One region of the Arthrobacter sp. Hor0625 genome, then DNA from elsewhere that is predicted to be linked to it. Evidence: riboswitches for the same ligand, from Rfam matches in the RefSeq annotation. Region 1 holds a riboswitch; the other holds the start of a gene.

Region 1 (7,655 bases):
CCGGTCCCCTTGGGCCCGTACTTGCGGCCGCGCTCGTACCAGGGGCTGGACGGCAGCCCGGCGTAGGCGACCGATTCGACGTCGTCCCTGGCCTCCAGCCACTCCGCGACCCGGACGGCGTTGGCCACGTGCCGCTCCATCCGCAGGCTGAGCGTCTCGATGCCCTGGGCGATGAGGAAGGCATTGAAAGGCGCCACGGCGGAGCCGAGGTCCCGCAGCAGCTGGACCCGGGCCTTGAGGATGAAGGACAGGTTGGCGCCGAGGGCACCGTCCGCGCCGAGGTCGCGGGCGTAGACCAGACCGTTGTAGGTGGGGTCCGGGGTGTTGAAGCCGGGGAAACGCTCCGGGTTGGCGCCGAAGTCGAAGTTCCCGGAGTCCACGATCACGCCGGCGATCGCGGCGCCGTGGCCGCCGAGGTACTTGGTGGCCGAGTGGACCACGATGTCGGCGCCCCACTCGAGCGGCCGGATCAGGTAGGGGGTGGAGAGGGTGTTGTCCACGATCAGCGGCACCCCGGCCCGGTGCGCGACGTCCGCGATGCCCTCGATGTCCAGCACGTCCTGGCAGGGGTTGGACACCACCTCGCCGAAGAACAGCTTGGTGTTGGGCCGCACCGCGTCGCGCCACTGTTCCAGGTTGTCCGGGTCCGCCACGAAGGTCACGGAGATGCCGAACTTCTTCAGCGTGTGGGCGAGCAGGTTGTAGGTGCCGCCGTAGAGGCTCGGGCTGGCCACGACGTGGTCCCCCGCCTCGGCGATGTTGAGGATGGCGAAGGTTTCCGCGGCCTGGCCGGAGCTGAGCAGGAGCGCGCCGAGGCCGCCCTCCAGGCTGGCCAGCCGCTGTTCCACGGCGTCCTGGGTGGGGTTGCCGATCCGGGTGTAGATGGGGGCGAGTTCGGCGAGCGCGAAGCGGTTGGCGGCACTCTCGGCGCTGGGGAAGACGAACGACGTCGTCTGGTAGATCGGCAGGGATCGGGCGCCGGTGGCGGCGTCGGGCTCCTGGCCGGCGTGGATCTGGCGGGTTTCAAAGGACCAGGCGTTGGACATCGAAGGGGCTCCCTCTCATTGGGCACAGCCCGCCCCGGACCGGGGGCCGGAACGGCACTGGCGCCGCGCTTGCCGCCCGGCGGGCGCCGGGCAGCCAGGTCTTCACCCGGGGCACCCCACCGCGTAAGGAGGGTTGCCGGCCAGCGAGCCGGGGCTTGGCGCTGGCACTCATGACCTGGCACCAGTCTAGGAAGACCGGCGGGCGGCTGAACAGGATTGTGACAAAGATGAAGGGCCGCCCGGGGCTCCGTATCACCATTCCGCGAGGTTAGGACACCCTAAGCTGAGAGCTTCATCACAAAGTGCCAAGATGAGGGCATGCGCATGGATCACGTCTCTTACGCCTGTGAAAAGGATGGCCTGGCGGCCACCACTGAACGTATTGCCACCGCCCTCGGCGTCGAAGCCGTGAAGGGCGGAGTCCACCCCCGCTTCGGTACCCGGAACATGATTATCCCGCTCGCGGGGCACAAATACCTTGAGGTGGTGGAGGTCCTGGACCACCCTGCCTCCGACAAGGCCCCGTTCGGCCAGGCGGTCCGCGCCCGGTCGGCTGCCGGTGGCGGCTGGATGGGCTGGTGCGTCGAGGTCGACGACCTGGCCCCGTTTGAAGAACGCCTGGGCCGCGCCGCGGTCAACGGCAACCGTAAGTTCCCCGACGGCCGCGAACTGGTCTGGAAGCAGATTGGCATCCTGGGCCTGATCGCGGATCCGCAGGTGCCCTACATGCTCAAGTGGGAAGGCGACCCGACGCTGCACCCGTCCAATGCCTACGAGGGCACGGTCAAGATGTCCGCCCTGACGATCGCCGGCTCCGCCGAGCGCGTTACCGAGTGGCTGGGCGAACCGGTGGAGAAACCGCTGGAGGATGTGGACGTCAACTGGCTGGCGCCGCACGGCACCCCGGGCATCCTGTCCGTCACCTTCGAGACCGCATCCGGGGCCGTCACCATCTAGCCGGGCCCAGGATAAAAGGCTTCGGCCGCCAGCAGCGGGTGTCAACGACGCCACCCACCGCTGGCGGCCGGATTTCTTTAACCCGGCCTAGCCTGCCGCCAGGTCCGGGTGGTGGACGGCAACGACGTTGGGGTGGGCCCGCACCCGGTACCGCAGGGCGTTGTCCCCGTAGGTCTGGAGGATCGGGCTGTTCGAAGGATCGACCGACAGGCCGCGGGCCCGGGCCTGGAACTCCGGGCTGACCGCGAGCCGGGGCATGGTGGCATCCAGCGCCGGATTGAAGAAGAACGGCAGCGAGATCCGGTCCGTCCCGCGCAGCGGTGAGATCACCCGGTGCAGCGTGGCCTTGAGGTAGCCGTTGGTGGCCAGTTCCAGCATCTCGCCGATGTTGACCACAAAGGTTCCGGGCACCTGCGGCGCGTCGATCCACTCGCCCTGGTGCTCGACCTGCAGGCCGCCCTTGCCGGGCTCGACGAGCAGCAGGGTCAGCACCCCGCCGTCGCGGTGGGAACCGACGCCCTGCTTGGGTTCCGGGTCGGACTCCCCCGGGTAGCGCACAATCTTCAGCATGGGGAACGCCTGGGCGGCAAAGGCCGCGTCGAAGGTGTCCTCGGGTGCGCCGAGGGACACGGCGAGCGCCCGCAGGAGGTCCAGGGACACGGCGCTGAGCCGTTCGGTCCATTCAGTCACGGTCTCCCGCATCCCGGGCAGGCCTTCGGGCCACAGGTTCGGACCCTCGAGCCGCCAATAGTCGGGAACCCCGGGGCCTGGCTGCACGGTGTCGCGCTCGACGCCGATGTCGATCTGCTCGCGCCAGTCGACTCCGCCGTCGGTGATTTCGCCGCCGACGCGGGTGTAGCCGCGGAACTGCGGGCTGTGGATGTTCTCGATCGCGAGCTTCTGTTCCTCGGGCAGGTCGAAGAACCGGCGGGAGACATCCAGCATGGCGTCGGTGAGCTCCTGCGGGATGCCGTGGCCGGCCAGGTAGATGAAGCCGACGTCGTGCATGGCGTCGCGCAGTTCCTCCCGGAACCGGGCGGCCTCTTCCGGGCCGGCGTTCAAGCGGGAGATGTCCAGTACGGGCAGCGATTCAAGCGGCATTTCGCATAGTCCTTTTGCAGCGGGTTTGGCAAGTCGATGCCTGGAATAGCTCCAATGTTACGGACCCGCCCCGCTCCCTGGAGAGTCTCATGTCGAAATAAGACATCCGCCGTGCGCCGGCCCTGCCCGCCACGGCTGGGCAGGCCTCAGCCCAGGCCGATGGCCTTGCCGAAGAGGCTGAAACCGACGAACGCGACGATGTCCAGCAGCGCGTGCGCGATAACGAGCGGCATCACCCGGCGCGTCCTGGTGTAGATCAGGGCAAAGACCACGCCCATGACGGCGTTGCCGATGAACGGCCCGAAGCCCTGGTAGAGGTGATAGCTGCCGCGCAGCATGGAGCTGGCGAAGATCGCCAGCGGCATGCCCCAGCCGAATTTCCCGAGCCGGTCCAGCAGGTAGCCGACGACGATCACTTCCTCCACGATCCCGTGCCGGATGGCGGAGAGGATGAGCACCGGGACCGTCCACCAGTAGGAGTCCAGCGCGCTGGGGATGATCGCCGTCGTGATGCCCAGCGCCCGGCCGGCCGCGTAGAGGCCCAGGGAGGGAACGCCGATCAGCGCGAAGAGGCCGAGGCCCTGGAGCAGGTCCTTTCCGGGGCGGGCGAAGTTGAAGCCGAGCTTCCGGAACGCCGAACTGCCGGTGCCGCCGGCGAGCCCGGCCGGGCGGTGTTCGGTGAGGAAGTACAGCACCAGGAGCACCGGGACCAGCGCGAAGATGATGTCCAGCAGCTGGTAGGTGAGGTCGAAGTACTCCCGGCTGCTCTGCGACCGGTTGAGCGTGGAGGTGCCCTGGGCCAGCGGCGCCCGGGTCAGCTTGTCCAGCAGCTGCACCACCGAGTAGACGGCCGATTGGCCGAGGGAGAGCCCCAGGACGATCCAGACTTCGAGCCGCAGCCGACGGCGGGAGGGAACCAGCATGCCTCTATCTTGCCTGCCCTTGCCGGGAGTTGGCTGCACGCGCCTATGCTGTGGGGTGTGAGTGCGCCCGGGAGAATCATCATGATCCGGCACGGCCAGTCCGCCGCCAACGCCGATACCTCGATCTATAACCGGGTGCCCGATTACCGGATCCCGCTGACCGCCCTCGGGGTGGAACAGGCGGCGGCCGCCGGTGAGCGGTTGCGGCGGGAGCTCGACGGGCAGCAGGTGTGCGTGTACGTCTCCCCGTATCTGCGGGCCTACCAGACCCTCGAGGCGCTGCGCCTAGGTCCGCTGACCGAGCGCGTGATCGAGGAGCCGAGGCTGCGCGAGCAGGACTGGGCCAACTTTCAGATCGCCGGCGACATCGAGGACCAAAAGGAACTCCGCAACGCCTACGGGCACTTCTTCTACCGGTTCCGCGAGGGCGAATCCGGCTCCGACGTCTACGACCGGATCTCCTCGTTCATGGAGACCCTGTACCGGCACTGGTCCAAGCCCGACTACGCCCCGAACGCCCTGCTGGTCACGCACGGGCTGACCATGCGGTTGTTCTGCATGCGCTGGTTCCACTGGTCCGTGGAGTACTTCGAGTCCCTGAACAACCCGGACAACGCCGAGCTGCGCACCCTGCACCGCACCCGGGAGGGCAAATACGAACTGGATAAGCCGTTTACCCAGTGGGAGCACCGGCGGGTGGACGAGACAGTGCTGGATGCCCCGCCGATGATCTTCTAGCGCCTACCCCGCCGGCCGCTTCAGTGCGAGAACCTGGTGGAACTTGCCGCTGCGGCCGCGCTGCTCGGGCGCTTCGGCGGCGCGGACCAGCTCGACGTTGGCCAGGCCCTGGCCGGCCAGGAAGCCGGCGAGTTTGGCCTGGACGTCCTGCCAGACCGCGTCTGCCGCGGCGCCGGGCCCGGTCTGCAGCCGCACCCGCAGGACGGAAGGGCCGGTCTGGACCAGCTGGCAGCGGGCCACGCCCGGGGCGTCGTCGACGGGCGCGGTGATGGCCAGCGGCAGGACGGCCACCGCGCGGCCGCCGGCGTCGTCGAGGTAGAGGACATCGTCGTGCCGGCCGGCCACCCGGACAGCGGGCAGGGGGTTCCCGCAGTCGCAGGGTCCGGGCCGGGCGACAACGGAGTCGCCGAGGTCGTAGCGGATCAGCGGCTGGACCCGGTTGGCGAGGTTGGTCAGCAGCACGGTGTGGGACGGCCGGCCCGGCGGGGTGGGCCGGTAGTCCTCCTCGACCGGTTCCAGGATGGCCCAGTCGCTGTTGACGTGGAGCCACCCGTGAGGGCAGTCCGCGGCGATCGGGCTGAATTCGGAGGCGGCGTAGACGTTGTGAATCTCCGCGCCCAGGGACGCGGCCAGGTGGGCCCGGTCGCTCTCGGTCTCGCCGCTGGTCTCGACCACCAGCGGGCGGATGTGCAGCCGGCCCGCGTCCTGCTCACGGGCCAGGAGTTCCAGCGCGCTCGGGTAGCTCACGACCAGGGCCGGGTCGAAGCCGTTCAGGGCCTCCACCAGCTCGGCCAGGGGCTGCTGCACGGGGAACAGGCGCAGGGCGCGTCGCCGGAGCCGGTTGCGGCGGCGTTCGGATTCCAGCCACACGGCCCCGGCGAAATGGCTTCCGCTGCCCACCACGACGGCGGTCCGGACCCCCGCTGCAGCAGGGCCAGCAGCCGGCGGGCGTCCATCGCGTCCCCGGCGATGCGCCCGGCCAGCGCGCGGTAGCAGGCGACGGCGTCGGGGTCGTGGAGGAACAGGCCGGGATGCCCGGTGGTACCGGAACTGGTGAAGGCCAGGTACCGGCCGCGGTAGCGGACACCGATCAGGGCCGGGTCGGCGACGAAGGCCTCCAGGTCCGCGCGGGTGACGCCCGGATCGGTGACCCAGTCGTCGAAGTGCGCCATCAGCTGCGGCTTGTCCACCGGCGGGAGGTCCGCCAGCGGCAGGTCCCCGGCGGGCAACCCGCGGTACAGCGCCCGGTAGAACGGGGAGGCGGTCCGGGCGTGGCGCACGAGCGCGGCGAGCCGGGCGTCGCGGCGCCGGGCGAGCGCGGCCGGACCGCCCCGGCGCGCCCGGTGCAGGTCGATCAGGAAGCCCAGTTCCCTGGCAAATCCGGTCATGCTGCCCTCCCTTGCCTTCGGCGGCCGGTTTTCCTCAGCGGGCGCGGACCCCGGCGCGCCAGACGGCGTGGGTCAGCGGCATGCCCGGGCGGTAGGCCAGGTGCGTGGCCGAGGGCGCGTTGAGCAGGTGCAGGTCGGCCCGGTGGCCGACGGCGATCGACCCCACCGCGCGTTCGCCGTCGGCGTCGTTGCCGGACTCCCGGCCCAGCGCCAGCGCCCCGCCGTACGTCGCGGCACGGACCGCCTCGTGCACGCTGAGCCGCATCTGCAGCACGGCGGTGGTGACGCAGTAGGCCATCGAGCTGGTGTAGGAGGTGCCGGGGTTGCAGTTGGAGGCGAGCGCCAGCTGGACGCCGGCGTCCAGCAGTTCCCGGCCGGGCGCCAGCGGCTGCCGGGTGGAGAGGTCGCAGGCCGGGAGGCAGGTGGCCACCGTGCCGCGCTCCCCCGCGCCGGCGGCGGCCTCCCAGCCGGACCAGCTGTCCGCCAGGTCCCGGATGTCCTCCCGGGACAGGTAGTTGACGTGGTCGACGCTGGCGGCACCGAACTCGACGGCCAGGCGCACGCCGGGGCCTTCGCCGAGCTGGTTGCCGTGCACGCGCAGGCCCAGCCCGGCGTCCCGGCAGGCCGTCAGCACGCGGCGGGACTGGTCCTCGTTGAAGGCGCCGCGTTCGCAGAAGACGTCGGCCCAGCGCACGTAGGGCCGGACCGCGGCGAGCATCGGCCCGCAGACCAGGTCGGTGTACTCCTCGGCGTCCATCCCCGCGGGCACCAGGTGCGCGCCGAGGTAGGTAACCTCGTCCGCGGCGGTCGAGGCGATCCGGGCGCTGCGCGCCTCGTTGTCGACGTCGAGGCCGTAGCCGGTCTTGGTCTCCAGGTAGGTGGTGCCCTGGGCGACCGCCTCGGCCACCCGGCCCAGCGCGAGGCGGGTGAGGTCGAAATCGCCGGTGGCCCGCGTGGCGCCCATGGTCACGGCGATGCCGCCGGCACTGTACTCCTCCCCCGCCATCCGCGCTTCGAACTCCGCGGTCCGGTCCCCGGCGAAGACCAGGTGGGTGTGCGAATCGACCCAGCCGGGCAGCAGGGCGCGCTGGCCGGCGTCGACGGCGTCATCGGCCGCGGGCGCGTCGGCGGCGGCGCCGAGCCAGGCGATCCTTTCGCCCTCGATCACGACGGCCGCGTCCCTGAGGACCCGGTGCTCCGTGTCCTGGGTCATCAGTTCAGCGATGTTGGTGATGAGGGTGCTCATGGGTCCATTCTTCAGGCCCGGATCGACATCCGGGTTGCCGCCAGCGCCGCGGCTGTCCGGGATGCCGGACTGTCCGCCGGGAACGGCTCCCCGGCCGCCTGCCCGGCGAGGATCAGGCCGGCGGCGAGTTCGGCGATGGCGGAGGAGGTCTGGAAGCCGTAGCCGCCCTGGCCGGCGAGCCAGAAGAAGCCGGGCGCCTCGGCGTCGAACCCCACGACGGGGATGCCGTCGGAGGCCTCGGTCCGCAGCCCGGTCC
Region 2 (7,655 bases), 1.2 Mb from region 1:
CCATCTCCGATACCGAGGAGTTGGCCACGCCGAGCCGCTGCGCCAGCTGCGTGGAGGTGATGGGCTTGTCCTGCCACTCGGTGAACGAGTAAATGACCTTGACGTAGTCCTCGATCGAGGAGGATGGGGGACTGGTCTTCACAGTCCCAAGCCTACCGTCCGGCGGCGCCGGTGAACGTAAGCCACAGCAGCACCAGGTTCAGGGCCACCACCAGGACTACGCTGACGATTGCGGCGACCCGCAGCGCCATCCCGTCGGCGAAACCGCCCATCAGGGACTTGCTACTGGTCAGCACGACAAGCGGCACCAGGACGAACGGGATGCCGAAGCTGAGCACGACCTGGCTGAGCACCAGCCCCCAGGTGGGGTCGAAGCCGACGCCCAGCAGGACGACGGCGGGGATCAGGGTGAGGACCCGCCGCAGCATCAGCGGGATGCGGATCTTCAGCAGGCCCTGCATGATGGTGCCGCCGGCGTAGCAGCCCACCGAGGTGGAGGCCAGGCCGGAGGCGAGCAGTCCGACGGCGAACACCGCGCCCAGCACCGGGCCGAGGTTGGCCGTGATGGCGCCGTGGGCGCCTTCGATGGTGTCCGTGCCCTCCTCTCCGCCGAGGGTGGACGCGGCCAGCAGCAGCATCCCGATGTTGACGATCCCGGCGACGGCCAGGGCCGCGACCACGTCCCAGCGGGTGGCCCTGACCAGCCGGGAGACGGCGTGGGCGGGGACGTGCACGTGGGGGTTCGGCCGGTGCCGGTCGCGGGAGAGCGCGGAGTGGACATAGATGGCGTGCGGCATCACCGTCGCGCCGAGCATGCTGGCAGCCAGCAGCACAGTGTCCGGGCCCTTGAAGCCGGGCACCAGCCCGGCCGCGACGCCGCGCGGGTCCGGCGGACTGATGAACAGCCCGGCCAGGAAGCCCACCGTGATGATGGCCAGCAGGAAGATGATGACGAACTCGAACGGGCGCTGCCGGTTGCGGCTCTGCACGGCAAGCAAGGCCATGGAAATGCCTCCCACAATCACCGCCCCGAGGGGGAGCGGCAGGCCGAAGAGGAGGTACAGGGCCAGCGCCCCGCCCACCACCTCGGCCAGGTCGGTCGCGGCGGCGACGATTTCGGCCTGGACCCAGAAGGCGCGGCGCCACAGCGGCCGCAGCCGCTCGCCGAGGATCTCCGGCAGGCTCTTGCCCGTGACGATGCCGAGCTTCGCGGACTGGTACTGGACCAGGACCGCCATGACGTTCGCCGCGACGAGCACCCAGACCAGCAGGTAGCCATACTGCGCGCCGGCGGTGAGGTTTGCGGCCACGTTGCCGGGGTCCACATAGGCGATGGCGGCCACGAAGGCAGGGCCGAGCAGCCCCAGCAGCGCACGACGGCGGCCGCGCACCCCGCGGGCGGGCGGCAGCGGCGCGGGCTGCTGTTCGGGTCCGGCGACATGCAGCACTGTGGTCTCCCTGAAGTTCTTGACTGCCTACATATAAAAGTTAGGCACACCGAAATTCTAGGGGTGCGGCGGGATGCGTGCAATCCTCAGGTCCTGGTGGCCCGCCAGCTCTGCGTCAGGTAGGGCAGGGTCAGGAGTTCGCCGTCACTGTGGCCAAGGTGCTCGTGCAGGTACCAGTCGAGGTTCCCCAGCACCTTGGCGCGGGTGGCCTCGCCGGCCCGCAGGTAGTAGCTGCGGGACTTGGCCAGTTCCACGAGGTCCCCGGTGCTGACCGGGTCTTCCCAGCGGGTGAGGTGGCTCTCCAAGCCGGTGAACTCCGGGCCGACCGTTGGCCTGAAGTCCGGTTTGTGGACATCGCCGGCGTGCATGATCCGGGACAGTCGGTGCACCCACGGGACGGAGGTGTCGAGCTGGTTCCAGACCAGGCCCAGGACCCCGTGCGGCCGCAGGATGCGGGCTGCCTCGGCGCTGGCGGCCAGCGGGTCGCACCAGTGCCACGCCTGCGCGACCGTGACCAGGTCGAAGGCCGCCGCCGGCAGGCCGGTGTGCTCGGCAGTGCCCTCGACGGCGGTGACGCCCGGCAGGGAACGGCGCAGTTGCGCCAGCATGTCCAGCGACGGGTCGACGGCCACGGTTGCCAGGCCGCGTTCGACCAGCAGCGCCGTGTACTTGCCGGTTCCGGCGCCCAGGTCCGCGGCATCCCGGGCCCCGGCCGGGACCAGCCAGTCGGCCGAATCCGCCGGATAGCCCGGACGGACGCGGTCGTAGTGCTCTCCGCCGTCCTGGAAGCTCCGGCCCAGCTCCTGCCGGCGTGAATGGTGAAGTTTGGGGCCGCCGCGTGCCACGTGCGATCTCCTTCGGCAGCTCTGGTGGGTACCTGAAGAATTTACCGCACGGCCGGAGGCCGGACTGCGCCTACTCCACCGTGCAGGGGGCGGCGCCGGCGGTGCCCGGGGTGTTGGGCGCCCAGTGCGGGTAGCTGCGGGTGTCGTTGGCGGGGACCCAGCGTCCGGCGTCCACGACGTAGTCCCAGCCCAGGCCCTGCCGGCGCAGGTCCCGCAGCCCGGCGAGCAGCCGTTCGGCGTCCTCGATCCGGGAACCGAGGCCGAAGCTGGCGCGCAGTGAACCCGCGGGCAGGCCCAGCCGTTTGAGCAGCGGATGGGCACAGAACCTGCCGTCCCGCAGCCCGACGCCGTGCTCTGCGGACAGGTACGCGGCCACCAGGCCGGCGTCGTACCCTGCTACCGAGAAGTTCACGACGCCGATCGTGCCGGGCCCCTCTCCGCGCGCCGTCTCCTCGAAGATGTGGTGCACGCTCACGCCGTCGAGCTCCTGCAGCCCCTCGACCAGGAAGGACCGGATGGCGTCCTCGTGGGCGTGCCATTCCTGCTCGTCCAGGGCCTCGAGTACCTGCGTGGCACGGGCCAGCGCGGCTGCGCCCAGGACGTTGGGGGAGCCGCCCTCGTGCCGTGCCGGGCCGGTGGTCCAGCTGACGCTGTCCAGCCTCGCGTCGCGCACCGCGCCGCCGCCGGCCAGGTGCGGGGCGCCGGCGTCGAGCCAGTCCGGTCGTCCCACCAGCACCCCGGCCCCGAAGGGGGCGTAGAGCTTGTGCCCGGAAAAGGCGAGGTAGTCTACGTCGTCGGCGGTGAGGTCGATCCGCCGGTGCGGCGCCAGCTGGGCGGCATCCACGGCGATCCGCGCGCCGAATTCATGGGCCAGGGCCGCCAGCTCGCGGATGGGCAGGATTTCGCCGGTGACGTTCGAGGCACCGGTGACGGCGAGCAGGCTGATCCCGCCGCAGGCCAGTTCGGCGCGGAGCCGTGCCACGGTCCCGGCCAGCGTGGGCGCGGCGACGACGCTGCGGTGCGGGACGTTCTGCCAGGGCAGCAGGTTGGCGTGGTGCTCGATGTCCAGGTAGAGGACTTCCCCGGCCGGCGATCCGTCCGCCGCGGGCAGGCAGCCGGCCAGCAGGTTCAGCGAGTCGGTGGTGTTGCGCGTGAAGATCACTGCGTCGTCGTCCCGGCCGCCGACGAAGCGGCGGATGATGTTCCGGGCGTTTTCGTACACCGAGGTGCTGAGCTGGGACGCATAGCCGGCGCCGCGGTGGACGCTGGCGTAATACGGCAGGATCTCGTTCAGGTAGGCCGAGACCACCGACAGCGCCGGGGCGGAGGCGCCGTAGTCGAGGTTCGCGTAGCGGACCTGGCCGCCCTGGATCAGCGGTGCCTGGATCTCGGCGCCGGAAACGGCGGACAGCGGCCGGCGGGCCGTGGCCGGGCGGGCATCGCAGCGCCCGGCGGTGGGGGTGGGAATGGTGGCAGTCGACATGGGACCTCGCTCGAAAAGGACCCCGCACACAGGGGGATCCGCGCTTGCCGGGTCCGCTCCGGACCGGCCAGGTCGTCACCCGGGGCACCCCGCCGCGAAAGGAGGGTTGCCGGCCAGCAAACCGGGGTTTAGCGCTGGCACTCGTGACCTGGTTCGAGCCTAGGACATGGCCCCCGCGCACCGGAAAGGAGGGCCGCAATGTGAAGCAGAGTGTTACGCCGCCGGGCCGCTGCCGGGCTGCTAGAGCAGGTCGTCGAGGTTGGGGTTCAGGCGCTTGAGGACTTCGGAGTGCAGGATCGAGTTGGTGGCCAGGGCGTTGCCGCCGAACGGCCCGTCTTCGCCCTCGAGCGAGGTGAAGCGGCCGCCGGCTTCGGTGACGATCGGGACCAGCGCGGCCATGTCGTAGAGGTTCAGTTCGGGTTCGCAGGCGATGTCGACGGCTCCCTCGGCCACGAGGCAGTAGGACCAGAAATCCCCGTAGGCGCGGGTGCGCCAGACTTCCTCGGTGAGGCCGATGAACTCGTCGAGGTTGCCGCGCTGCTTCCAGCCGCCCAGGCTGGAGTAGGAGAGGGAGGCGTCCGCGAGCCGCGAGACGTTGGAGACCTTCAGCCGAGTGGCGGCGGCCAGCGAGCGGCCGGTGTACGCCCCGGCGCCCTTGGCCGCCCACCAGCGCTTGCCCAGGGCCGGGGCGCTGACGACGCCGACCACCGGCTCGCCCTCGTCGACGAGGGCGATCAGGGTGGCCCAGACCGGGACGCCGCGGACGAAGTTCTTGGTCCCGTCGATCGGGTCGATGATCCAGCGCCGCGCGCCGTGGCCGGAGCTGCCGAATTCCTCGCCGAGCACGGCGTCGCGCGGGCGGGAGCGGGAGAGCTGGCCGCGGATGGCTTCCTCGGCGGCCTTGTCGGCGTCGGTGACGGGGGTGAGGTCCGGCTTCGTCTCGATCCGAAGGTCGAGCGCCTTGAAGCGGCTCATCGTCTGGGAGTCGACGGAATCGGCCAGTACGTGGGCAAGGCGCAGGTCATCGTTGTAGCTCGAAGCTGGTTGGCTCATGCCTCCAAACTACCGCCTAAGTGCCGGGCGGGCCGGGAAGCCACGTCCCCGCGGGCCGCACAGCGGGCTGTTCGGCGGCCCGGGCGCCGGCTCAGGAGACGCTGCCAAGCTCCTTGGTCTCCTGGGCTTCCATCCGCGGGTCGGTGCCGAGCAGGCGGCGCAGGGAGGCCAGGCGGGCCGGGCCGGACGGGCCGGCGTGTCCGGCCTGTACCCACGCGTCCACGCCGCAGTTGACCGCAGTGGCGTCGTGCTTGCAGCCGCGTTCGCAGTCCTCGGTGCCCGGTTCGAGGTCCGGGAAGGAGTGCAGGATCCGGTCCGGGTCCACGTGGGCCAGGCCGAAGGAGCGGATGCCGGGGGTGTCGATGATCCAGCTGCCGGCCGGGGCGTCGCTGACTTTCAGCGCCAGCGCGGAGGAGGAAGTGTGCCGGCCGCGGCCGGTGACGGCGTTGACGCCGCCGGTGGCCCGTTCGGCGCCGGTGAGCGCGTTCACCATGGTGGATTTGCCGACGCCGGAGTGGCCGAGCATGACGGTGACCTTACCGTCGAGGTGCGCCCGGAGCTGGGAGACGGCGTCCCGGTCCAGCCGGGCGGACAGGCCGTCGTCGGAGCGCGCGTCGATGCCGGAGGCGGCGGTGTCCGCCGTTTTGGAGATGATCACCGGGAAATCCAGGTGCCGGTAGTTGGCGAGCAGCTCGGCGGGGTCCTTCACGTCGGCCTTGGTGACCAGCAGCAGCGGCTCGATGCCGGCGTCGTAGGCGGCGACGAGGGCGCGGTCGATGAACCCGGTGCGCGGCTCCGGGTTGGCCGCGGCAACGACGACGACCAGCTGGTCGGCGTTGGCGACGACGGCACGTTCGATCGGGTCGGTGTCATCCGCGCTGCGGCGCAGCAGCGTCCGGCGGTCCTGAATCTTGACCAGCCGGGCCAGGGTGTCGGGTTCGCCGCTGACGTCCCCGACCAGCGAGACGAAGTCCCCGGCCACCACCGGATTGCGGCGCAGCTCCCGGGCCCGGGCGGCGATGATCTTGCGTTCGTCGGCTGTGCCCTCGTCGACGACGGCGGTGTAGCGCCCGCGGTCGACGGTGATGATCCGGCCGGTGACGGCGTCGTCGTAGCTGGGCCGGTCCTTGGTGCGCGGTCGGGAGCCTTTCTTGTTGGGACGGATCCGGACGTCGGATTCGTCCCAGGAGTCAGTGCTGCGTGCCACCGGCGGCGTCCTTGTCTGCGGTGGTGTCCGGGCCGAGCATGGCCTCCCAGAGCTGCGGAAAGTCAGGCATGGTCTTGGCCGTGGTGCCGATGTCCTCGACCTCCACCCCGGGGACCGCAAGGCCCCAGATGGCGCCGGCGGTGGCCATCCGGTGGTCGGCGTAGCTGTGCACGACGCCGCCGTGCAGCTTCGCCGGCCGGATCACCAAACCGTCAGCGGTTTCCTCCGCGTCGCCGCCAAGCCGGTTGATCTCGGTGACGAGGGCGGCGAGCCGGTCCGTTTCGTGGCCGCGCAGGTGCGCGATGCCGGTCAGCGTCGAGGGGCCGGTGGCCAGGGCGCACAGGGCCGCGACGGTCGGCGCGAGTTCGCTGGTGTCGGCGAACCGGCCGCCGGTGATCTCGGGGCCGCCGGTGACGGTGAGGGTGCCGTCGGCCAGCGTGACGGTGGCGCCCATGGCCGGCAGGATGCTGCGCCACAGGTCGCCCACCTGGGTGGTGCCGACGGGCCAGTTGGGAATGCGCACGGTGCCGCCGGTGGCCAGGGCGGCGGCCAGGAACGGCCCGGCGTTGGAGAGGTCCTGTTCAATCCGCCGGTCGAAGGCCCGGATCGGTCCCGGGGCAACGCTCCAGTGGTTGGGGACCGAATCGTCAACGCTGACGCCGACGCTGCGCAGCACGGCGACGGTCATCTTGATGTGGTCCAGGCTGGGGACCGGGGCGCCGGGGTGCTCGGCGCTGCGGTGCTCCAGGTGGAGTCCGTCGCGGAACCGGGCCCCCACCAGCAGCAGGGCGGAGACGAACTGCGACGAGGCGCCGGCATCGATCACCAGATGCCCGCCGCGGACCTGCCCGGTTCCCTGCACCGCGAACGGCAGCGACGAGGCGGGCCCACCCTCGGGTGCGCCCACGGCCACGCCGAGGCCGGCGAGGGCCTCGATGATGGTGCCCATCGGCCGTTTACGGGCATGCGGGTCGCCGTCGAACACCGTCGTGCCGCGGTGCAGCGCCGCCAGCGGCGGCACGAAACGCATGACCGTTCCAGCCAGGCCGCAGTCGATGGCCGCGTCCGCCGCGGCGGCGTCCGGGGCGATCGGGGTGATCTCCAGGTCCGGGCCATAGGCGCCGTCGCCGGGGACTTCGGTAATGGTGGCGCCGAGCTGCCGCAGCGCACCGATCATGAGGGCGGAGTCCCGGGAGTGCAGCGGGGCTCGGAGCCGGGACGGCCCGTCGGCCAGGGCCGCGAGCACCAGGTACCTGTTGGTCAGCGACTTGGAGCCGGGTACGGTGACGGTCGCATCGACCGGACGCTGCGCGAACGGCGCGCGCCAGTGTGGACCGCCCGCGGCCGGCAGGGAGGGGGCTGCTGCGGAGGGGGTGCTGCCAGTCATGCGGGGTTAGGCTCCGACTGCGTGGTCCACGGCCTTGCGGACCGCCTTGTCCGCCTTCTTGAACTTCTTTTCGGTGCTCTTACGGGCATCGGCGGCCAGGTGTGCGGTGCTCTTGCGGGCATCGGCCGCCAGGTGTTCGGCGCGCCAGGCCAGGCTGGGCTTGCCGGCGGTGTCGACGGAGGCCAGCAGGACCCCGCCGGTGAGTGTGACGTTCTTCAGCAGCTGCTTGCGG

Evidence for each region. A riboswitch is a leader RNA that binds a small molecule or an ion and turns the genes downstream of it on or off. The one in region 1 is predicted to bind S-adenosylmethionine.
Region 2: linked by a shared signal. The riboswitch ahead of ACTWLI_RS11245 (aminotransferase class V-fold PLP-dependent enzyme) and the one ahead of ACTWLI_RS01015 (bifunctional o-acetylhomoserine/o-acetylserine sulfhydrylase) in region 1 are both predicted to bind S-adenosylmethionine.

What each region holds. Positions count from the first base shown of each region.
Region 1 covers NZ_CP199586.1:208,383-216,037, forward strand. Annotated here, with positions in the region: gene ACTWLI_RS01015 (bifunctional o-acetylhomoserine/o-acetylserine sulfhydrylase) at 1-1,046, opposite strand, end outside; SAM riboswitch class IV at 1,107-1,222, opposite strand; gene ACTWLI_RS01020 (VOC family protein) at 1,365-2,003, shown strand; gene ACTWLI_RS01025 (isopenicillin N synthase family dioxygenase) at 2,091-3,104, opposite strand; gene ACTWLI_RS01030 (CPBP family intramembrane glutamic endopeptidase) at 3,251-4,027, opposite strand; gene ACTWLI_RS01035 (histidine phosphatase family protein) at 4,109-4,765, shown strand; gene ACTWLI_RS01040 (hypothetical protein) at 4,769-5,572, opposite strand; gene ACTWLI_RS01045 (hypothetical protein) at 5,536-6,153, opposite strand; gene ACTWLI_RS01050 (amidohydrolase family protein) at 6,188-7,399, opposite strand; gene ACTWLI_RS01055 (NAD(P)/FAD-dependent oxidoreductase) at 7,411-7,655, opposite strand, start outside.
Region 2 covers NZ_CP199586.1:2,439,093-2,446,747, forward strand. Annotated here, with positions in the region: gene ACTWLI_RS11230 (metal-dependent transcriptional regulator) at 1-142, opposite strand, end outside; gene ACTWLI_RS11235 (Nramp family divalent metal transporter) at 153-1,448, opposite strand; gene ACTWLI_RS11240 (class I SAM-dependent methyltransferase) at 1,535-2,293, opposite strand; gene ACTWLI_RS11245 (aminotransferase class V-fold PLP-dependent enzyme) at 2,364-3,776, opposite strand; SAM riboswitch class IV at 3,812-3,925, opposite strand; gene hisN (histidinol-phosphatase) at 4,017-4,829, opposite strand; gene rsgA (ribosome small subunit-dependent GTPase A) at 4,921-6,036, opposite strand; gene aroA (3-phosphoshikimate 1-carboxyvinyltransferase) at 6,020-7,423, opposite strand; gene ACTWLI_RS11265 (DoxX family protein) at 7,430-7,655, opposite strand, start outside.